2 regions of the Fructobacillus sp. ESL1096 genome follow, and region 2 is predicted to be linked to the other one. Evidence: riboswitches for the same ligand, from Rfam matches in the RefSeq annotation. Region 2 holds a riboswitch; the other holds the start of a gene.
What was found. Region 2 has a riboswitch for lysine ahead of alr (alanine racemase). Riboswitches for the same ligand answer to the same signal wherever they lie in the genome.

Region 1 (4,437 bases), 540 kb from region 2:
CCACAATATTAATTTTCACTTACCCGAAAGGACACCATGGAAAATCCCCAACCCGTGACAACCGAACGCATTTTTTACGCATACCTGAAGGTCGCCCGAGTCGCTGAGAGTACAAAAGATATTTCATTAGCCAAAATCGCTGAAGAATTAGGTGTCTCCAGACAAGCTATCTACAAAAATCATTTTCAAAATATTGAAGAACTAACGCAATCACTGCATTATTACGTTGATAATAAACCATACCAACAGTTAAAGTGTTTTGCCTTTCATGACAAAAACCGTTCTTTCAAAGAATTACTAAATTTTTTCGCTCAAAACGTTATCCCATCACTCTATGAAAAACATGAATTTCTCGGTGTTTTTTATTCAAAAGTCGCAGACCCAGCCTGGCGCCCCTACTTAAACCAACAGTACATCGACATGCTCATCCCCTACTTTGATGGTGCCAATGGTAACCAGCACGAGCTAACCTCAAAAACCCTTGCCGAGCTCACGATTAACCAAGTCATGGCCGCCATCAGCATCTGGCTTACTCAAGAAGAACCCGTTAAACCCGACATTTTTGCTAAACGTTTTATCTATCTTTTCTCAAATTCTATCCTTGATTTAGCCGAAATGAGCGACTAAGCCGTGAACTTTCACAAAAAGAGCTTCCACTTTAAAGTGGAAGCTCTTTTATTAATTAACAAACACAACTTACCCAAGCGAAGTCCGGCCGAATAACCGATTATTAATGTTCCGCCTTTGAGTCCAAATCAATCTCATCCAACGGAATCAACTTTGACTTCTTAACAATCTTATAGACAATATATGGAATCACGACAATTGGCACCGACAAATAAGTCATGCCAATCTTTTCCCAATCAAAGTGAATAAAGGAAGATGGATCTTGCAAAACAATCACCACGATTGACAAAACAATTGCTAAAACCGGACCAAATGGGAACCAGCGAGCCTTGTAAACCAACTTGTTCAAATCCTTACCCTGGCGAACATAAGCACGGCGGAAGCGCAAATGTGCTAAGGCAATGCCTAACCAAGCTATAAAACCTGACAAACCTGAGGCAGCAACCAACCAAGTGTAGGCTTCACTACCGCCCTTAATGTCTGACAAGAAAGCAAACATGCCAACAAAAACCGTCAACAATAGGGATGCCCAAGGGACACCAAACTTTGACAACTTAGAAAATACCTTTGGTGCCTGGCCCTTCTTGGCCAAGGCATATAAAGTCCGGTTGGCAGCATAAGTAGCTGAATTAGCAGCTGAAATAATCGATGTCAAGATAACCGCATTCATCAATGAAGCTGCAAAGGCAATGCCAGCATTCTTAAAGACAATCGTAAATGGTGAAACTGTGATGTCATTGTTATTAGCAGCTGACAACAAATTGGGATCCTTGTAATAAACCAAAGCAGAAATCACAAAAATCGCTCCGATATAGAACAACAAGATTCGCCAAAAGACTGAGTTAATCGCCTTTGGTACTGATTTTGACGGGTCCTTTGCTTCACCGGCAGTAATTCCCACCATTTCCGTTCCCTGAAATGAAAAACCAGCAACTAAGAATACTGATAAGACCCCTTGGAAACCACCAACAAAACCATGGTTCCCAACAGACAGGTTATGCATCACGTTTTGATTGGAGTGAATGACCCCAAAAATGGTCAAGACACCGACAGCCAAGAAGAAGACAATGGTCACAACCTTAATTGTTGATAACCAGAATTCTGTTTCACCAAAAGTCGAAACAGAAAAGAGATTAATCAAGAAAATCAACGCCAACACAATCGCTGAGAAAACCCAAGCCGGTACGTGGGGCAACCAAAACTGTGCAACCAAACCAACTGCTGAGACTTCAGCCGCAATGGTAATCGCCCAGTTAAACCAATAATTCCACCCGAGGGCAAAACCCATCGCTGGTTCAATAAAACGGTTTCCATATTCCGAAAACGAACCAGTAGTTGGCATATAGGTTGCCATTTCACCAAGGGAAGTCATCAGGAAGTAAACCATGACACCCATCACCAGGTAGGCAGTGATTGCCCCCATTGGCCCGGCTTGCGATACCGTTGCTCCAGAGGCCAAAAAGAGCCCCGTTCCAATTGATCCACCCAAGGCAATCATGGAGACATGACGTGTCTTCAATTCCTGCTGGATGGCATTTTGATCTTGTTCAGCCATTTGCATGACTCCTTCATATTAATTTCAAACAATAAAAAACCTGTTTTGTCACAAAACAAAACAGGCGGTAAATTCGTTCAATAATGATAGCAATGATTAGCAAAGCGCACCGTTAAAAACGACAGTCCGATGAATCTTCTTCACCGGCCCAAGGAGAATCTTTGGCCCAAAAATTTCCTTTCGGCAACAGCACCTTTCACCCTCATTCTTCGTCTTGGCCAGACTCCCCAGGGTTACTGATTTTCGTTGCGACCTCTTTGTTTGTTGTTCTTACCTTAACACAACCTAAATATCACCGTCAACTGCAAAAATAGCTAACCAACTTTTAACGTGCTTTAAGTAAACTCTAGCAGCTAAACGGAAGTAGGTATAGGCCAATAAGAAAGCACCCAGCACAGTGGTAAAGGACAAATCACTGCCCACCATTTTATTCCCAGCTAACACAATCCATGTCAACACAAAGACGGTTTGAATGGCTGTCTTGACCCAGTGAGCCACATGAAATCGACGAACCAGGATATTATCAAATTCAAAGAAAAACAAGGCCCACATTGCCAATGATAAATCAGGCATCGTTTGATCTAAGGTCAACCCATGATTCCAGGTCAAAAAGACCAGCGCCGACCAAATAATCATAGTGATAAAGAAAATCGTAGTCACGTTCAGCACCCACCAAGAGCCAATTTTAAAGCCCAAAGATCGAATAAAAAACGCCCAAAAAATATTGATTAACCAAATGAACCACAAGCTTCCCAACAAATTCGCAGGTCCTGCTAAAAATAAGAAATGACTAGCAATTTCTTGGGCAACAATGGCCAAAACAGTATCCATTAACTCCAAAAAACCACTATTGAAGCGCAGCATAATCGATAGAATAATAAAAAGTGCTAGAAAGCACTTTGACAAATATGGTCTCTTTTTTAATGGCGATATTAACACAAAACGGTCCTCTTCGATAACTAACATTCTTACCTAAAAGAGTTTACGTCATGTAATAAAAAAAAGCAAAGTGCAACCAACGCAATGAAGAATTATTTTTAATTAAAATAATTGATACCCATGGCTGTTCGAACCTCTTTCATGGTTTCTTCAGCCCTTTGGTTGGCTTTTTCTGAACCATCTTTCAACATGGCTAATACCTGATCCATATTTTGTGCGTACTCTAACCGACGTTCACGAATCGGTGCTAGTTCAGCTTCCATCACGTCTAATAGGTGCTTTTTGAGCTTCATATCACCTAAACCACCCGCTTGGTACTGTTCCTTTAGGTCTTGTACCCGACTTTGATCGTGGTCAAAAATATCTAAATAGGTAAAGACAACGTTTCCTTCAACATGTCCCGGATCCTCAACACGAATATGTGTTGGATCAGTATACATTGACTTGACCTTCTTAGCCAAGGTGTCTGGGTCATCAGAAAGGTAAATGCCATTATTCAAAGACTTCGACATCTTTGCATTTCCATCAATTCCTGGTAGGCGTCCTTGACCCTTTGGTGGAAAAACGCCTTCAGGCTCAACAAAGACATCTTTTTGATAAGCATTATTAAATGACCGCACTAATTCGCGCGTTTGTTCAATCATCGGTTTTTGATCATCACCAACCGGGACCTTTTTGGCCTTAAAAATCGTAATATCAGCAGCCTGGGAAACTGGATAGGTTAGGAAACCAGCGGGAATCCCTTCCCCGAAGCCCTTTTGCTGAATTTCGGTCTTGACTGTTGGATTACGCTCTAAACGTCCTAATGAAACCAAGTTCATAAAGTACATCGTTAATTCAGCTAAGCCTGGAATCTGGGATTGGACAAAAATGGTTGACTTCTTTGGGTCCAAGCCAACAGCCAAATAGTCCAAGGCAACTTCCGTCAATGATTGTCTGATTTTTTCAGGATTACGCGCATTATCCGTGAAGGCCTGGGTGTCGGCAATCATGATATAGGGGTCAAATTCCCCAGAATTTTGCATAGCCACTCGATTCTTCAATGATCCAATATAGTGACCGATATGTAGTTTTCCGGTTGGGCGATCACCAGTTAAGTAAATTTCTTTTTCCATGGCTTCTATTCTCTTTCTAGTTATTAACTCCTCTATTATAACGAAATCAAACTCGACTTGCAGGATTCTTGTTTTATTGTTATATTATGAGAAAAAGATTAGAATGTTTTCACACTAAGGGGGAATCAATATGAAATATGCTGTTGTGGGTGCAGGTGCGATGGGTCTTCGTTACGGTCTCTTATTGCAAGAAGAAGCAGG
Region 2 (4,437 bases):
TACCAACTAAGCGAACATGTTCTGCCGGCTTTCCGTGAACATTGTTGGCCAAGACTGCCTGGTAGTCGGCTTGGTAAAGAGCCGGACGAATGTTATCACCCATCCCCCCATCAACAGCCAAGTAAGTCCGAACACCCGGGATATCCTTTCGTGAACCGACGGTGTACAAACTGTAACCGGCCGGTCCGGCAATTGATCGACCCGGTTCAATCCAAATATCTGGTTGACGCATGCCCTTTTGAGCCGTTTGTTCCTGAACGCTGTTCAGCAATGCCAAAACGAGCTCTTCTGGTAAACGTGGCTGATCAGCATCCGTATAGGCGATTCCAAAGCCACCACCAAGGTCCAATACTTCTGGTTGGTAATCCCAAGAAGCACACAGGTCAACTAATTTCTGGCCGGCCAATTCAAAACCGTCTTCTTCAAAAATCTGAGAACCAATATGAGCCGATAAACCAAGGAGGTGCAAGCTTTGGTCATTTTCAGCCAATTCATATGCCCGCTTAGCTTGACCGGATTCCAAATCAAAGCCAAACTTAGAATCAACTTGACCGGTTTGAATGTAATCGTGAGTGTGGGCTGAGACTCCTGGAACCACACGCAAGATGACGTTTTGCTGTCCCTTTCGATCCGCCATTACCTGATGTAAAAGATCAAGTTCCAAAAAATTATCAATAATAATCGTGCCGACTCCGGATTCAACAGCAAAGGTTAAGTCAGAAAGTGACTTGTTATTCCCGTTATAGGAAACATTGTCCATCGGAAAGCCCGCAGCCACTGCTGTAAAAATTTCACCGGCGGAAACCAGGTCTAGGTGCAGACCTTCTTCAGCAACCACCTGATACATTGCCTGACAAGCAAATGCTTTTGAAGCGTAGGCAACGGCTCCTTTTTGACCAGCTTGGTCAAAGGCCTTCTTAAAGGCGCGCATCTGCTTACGCATGGTCAATACGTCATAAACGTACAATGGCGTTTGATATTCCTTGGCCAAATCAGTGGCTAACACGCCACCAATGATGAGCTGGTCTTGGTCATTTACTTGCAAGTGGTTTGACATAAGAATCTTTCCTTCTTTTCTTTTTTCAATCAAAATATTATTAGGTGAAGCCTAGAGGTTTAATCAACCAGGTACCGTGCTAAGCGGTCTTGGAAGCCAATCGTGATTTCCCATGGATCAATTTCACAATAGTGGGAAAAAGCAATCAGCGTGTTTTCCTGGTCCCGATTTTTACCAATAAAAGTCACCTTAGTTCCAACCGGGACAGGTTCTTCAAGAGCAATCATTAGTTGGTCCATGGCTAACTTACCAACAATTGGCGCCTTTTGGCCATTAACCAAAACCTCAAAGCCAACAGCTTCTCTGGGTAGACCATCACCATAGCCGATTGGCAAAGTTGCAATCCATTGATCCTTGGTGGTTTGATAAGTAGCACCATAGGAAACGGAAGCACCGGCCGGCAGTTGTTTAATCATCACAACCTCGGATTCAAGCGTCAAGACCGGTTCTAGGTAGTTGTCAGGCTTTAGCACCCCTTCGGAGGGCTCAATACCATAGACCGAAGTCCCTGCTCGAATGACATCCATTGGCATCTGGTCAACCCGGTATAAGGCTGCAGCCGAATTAGCCAAGTGGACCATCGGTGGCATTGGCAGACCATCAGTGAGCTCGTGCCAAGTTGCCAACTGACCTTCAAAATATGTTGTGTCAACAGCATCAGCCGTGGCAAAGTGGGTCATAATGCCCTGGTAAAGTAAGAAATCAGCATCTTGTACATCGTCGATTGCTGCACTCAATTCTTCCCGGTCACGAAAACCAATCCGTCCCATGCCCGTATCAACCGCCAAGTTAACCGGAAGTTTAGGACCGCCAAGACGCAAATTTGCTTCGGCCCGTTTCAACGTTTCACGATCAGCAACTGTGGCAATAATTTGGTAATCGGCCATTAGTTGGGCAAAGTCAGGAGACGTGAGGCCCAAAACCAAGATTGGTTGGCAAAAGCCGGCTTTACGTAAGGCAATTGCCTCATCCATCACAGCCACAGCAAGGCCATCGGCACCGCCTTCAACGGCAGCCTGACTCATTTCTAACAAACCAAAGCCATAAGCATTGGCCTTCACCGTCATGAAAATAAAGTTGGCGTGACTACTTTCACGCATGACTTGCAAATTTTTGGCCACCGCTGCCTTTGAAATCAATAAACGACTTGGACGGTGATTAGCGACAACCATGTTAGCCTCCTTAGGCAATAAAAAAATCCAAACAACGGGGGTTCATCCCTGTCGTTTGGATTATTGTCTAAAAATAGTCACAAAAAAAACAGTTGAATAGCTCCCCGCTGCATTAGCAGCGACAGTCCAATAGCTCTTAACTATTGGCCCAGCAAAATGGCTTTAACCCCATCAGCTTCGGCAACCGCCCCTTTCACGAACATTGTTCGGTACTCTTGTTGGTTGCGACCTCTATTACTTATTAAGTTGCCATTAATATACATGAGATTTTTTCTCATGTCAACACTCCTAACAAAATAAATTATCTTTTTAACAAAAAAGACAGCCGAAAATGGCTGTCTTTTCTTAATTTTATGAAAGATTTTTTTGATAAAAGTTCGCCTTTACCCGTTTGTACCGACTATTAACAGTTGCCAATCGATCCGAAAGCGCCTTAACCTGGTCCTGGTTAAAAGAAGCAAGTAAAACGGACTTTTCTTGTTTTTGAAGGGCAATCAATAGTGGGGTAAGCGTGGTGACATCAACCCAGCGATGGGCCTGCGAAATCACGGCCACTGCCGGCACTTGCAAGCTTTGTTGCCAAATAGCCGACAAATATTCTGGCAGGACAATCAAAATCGACCGGGCCTCTTGACTGCTTTGCCGGACAGCCTTAATGAGGGGAGAAGAAAGGTCCTGAGCATAAACAACGTAGTCATCACCATACCGATCTGATAACTTATAATACCAATGCTTCAAAGCGGCATGATCCTCAACAATCAGAACTATGTGTTGAACCTTGGCTAAAATCAGCTGTCCAATTTGCTGGTCTTCGTTTCGGCTCGTGGTCAGCACCGTCGTTAATTGGTTATCCGTCGTCCCCTCGAATTCACTTTTTTCAGGCAAGAGAGCTCCTGGCGTCTGAGCGAGGAACGTTGCTAAATCATCCGGTAAATAAGACGAAACAACGAGGACTTTGTCGACCTGCTTTAAGAAATATTTTTGGTAAAGCAAGTCGTTCTTGACCTCAAAAATCAAGTTTTGAACAGCCGGTTCCTTTTGGAGATGCCACGAGATATGGGCCAGATATTCCTGGTGCGCCGATAACCAAGACAATTTGGCTAATTTAGCCGTCAAATCAGCTTGTGTTAATTTGTGGTGAAAATTAGCTTCGGCTGCCAAATCAACTAAGTCCAACAAGCGATTCAAGACCGCCTTACCGGTTTTCACCAGACCAATTTCTTCCGCTTGGCCATCAATCTTGTTGCTGGCCTCTTCCCAGTTGTGAAGGGCTACTTTCCACTGGCCCTGGGTCTTCTTCGGTAGACTAGCAGCCAAATCAGCTAAGCGGGCTACTTGGTCTTGGTAGAAGCTCAAGGGCAACGTCAGACCAAAGCCCTCTTGAATAGCAGTCAAAAGCGCAATTGGCTTTTCCAGTATGGCTACGGGCCGATCCTGGTACTGGCTTGCCCTTTCCAGATTTTCCGAAGTGGCAAAAAATGCCGCAAAGGTCAAAAGAACCACATTCGCACGGGCCGCCTTGTCAAAGGCTTTGACAAAGGCCGGACCAGTTTCATCAGAACGAACGGCTGCTAAGCCAGGCTGATTTTGCACACCCTTTGGCAAGTCCACGAGGGCCAAGTCGGCACTTTCGGCTAACCAAACGAGGACTCGTGCTTGCCAAAAGATACCGCCTTGCTTTTTAGCCGCCTCCAAAACTTTTTGAAACTTTTTCTCGTCCAGATAATCTCGTGGCGCATAGAGTTTTGCAATCGACAAGTTGGCTCCAGGTAGCCGATCCTGCAATTCTGCTAAAATGGTCTCCTGGTGGTTCAAGAGCGTAATGTCGTGAGCCAGTAGGTAGGTCGCTTGTTGGCGATTTTGATAAAAGAGTGGCAATAGATACGACAACGTTTTCCGAACTTCTGGTGGTGTTGTTAACTGCCAAACCGCTCGTTTCCGCTGCTGCAAAAAGCGCTGCACCTGGTCCATCACCTGACTCTGGTCTTTTTCGACCGCAAAACTAGGCCCTAAAGCGGCAGCTTTATCAGAAAGCGTCTTGGGATAAAGCAAGTTACCAGCCGGTTTGTTCCGGTTGGTAACTTTTTGGTGACCGGACTGGCGGCCCAAGTTCTCTATGCGTTCGGCTAAAAATGCCGGAGCCGAGGACCGGTCCTTCATGGCCATAGCCAAGAAATCCTGGCTTTGACGCAACAGGTTCCAATCCAC

Region 1: another riboswitch for lysine. It lies ahead of ACSYSR_RS03460 (amino acid permease); the one in region 2 lies ahead of alr (alanine racemase).

Annotation. Positions count from the first base shown of each region.
Region 1 is NZ_CP196400.1:726,475-730,911, reverse strand. It holds gene ACSYSR_RS03465 (HTH domain-containing protein) at 37-627, shown strand; gene ACSYSR_RS03460 (amino acid permease) at 731-2,182, opposite strand; lysine riboswitch at 2,277-2,448, opposite strand; gene ACSYSR_RS03455 (hypothetical protein) at 2,468-3,088, opposite strand; gene trpS (tryptophan--tRNA ligase) at 3,220-4,236, opposite strand; gene ACSYSR_RS03445 (ketopantoate reductase family protein) at 4,367-4,437, shown strand, end outside.
Region 2 is NZ_CP196400.1:185,002-189,438, forward strand. It holds gene lysA (diaminopimelate decarboxylase) at 1-1,057, opposite strand, end outside; gene alr (alanine racemase) at 1,117-2,229, opposite strand; lysine riboswitch at 2,319-2,471, opposite strand; gene ACSYSR_RS00655 (exonuclease domain-containing protein) at 2,581-4,437, opposite strand, start outside.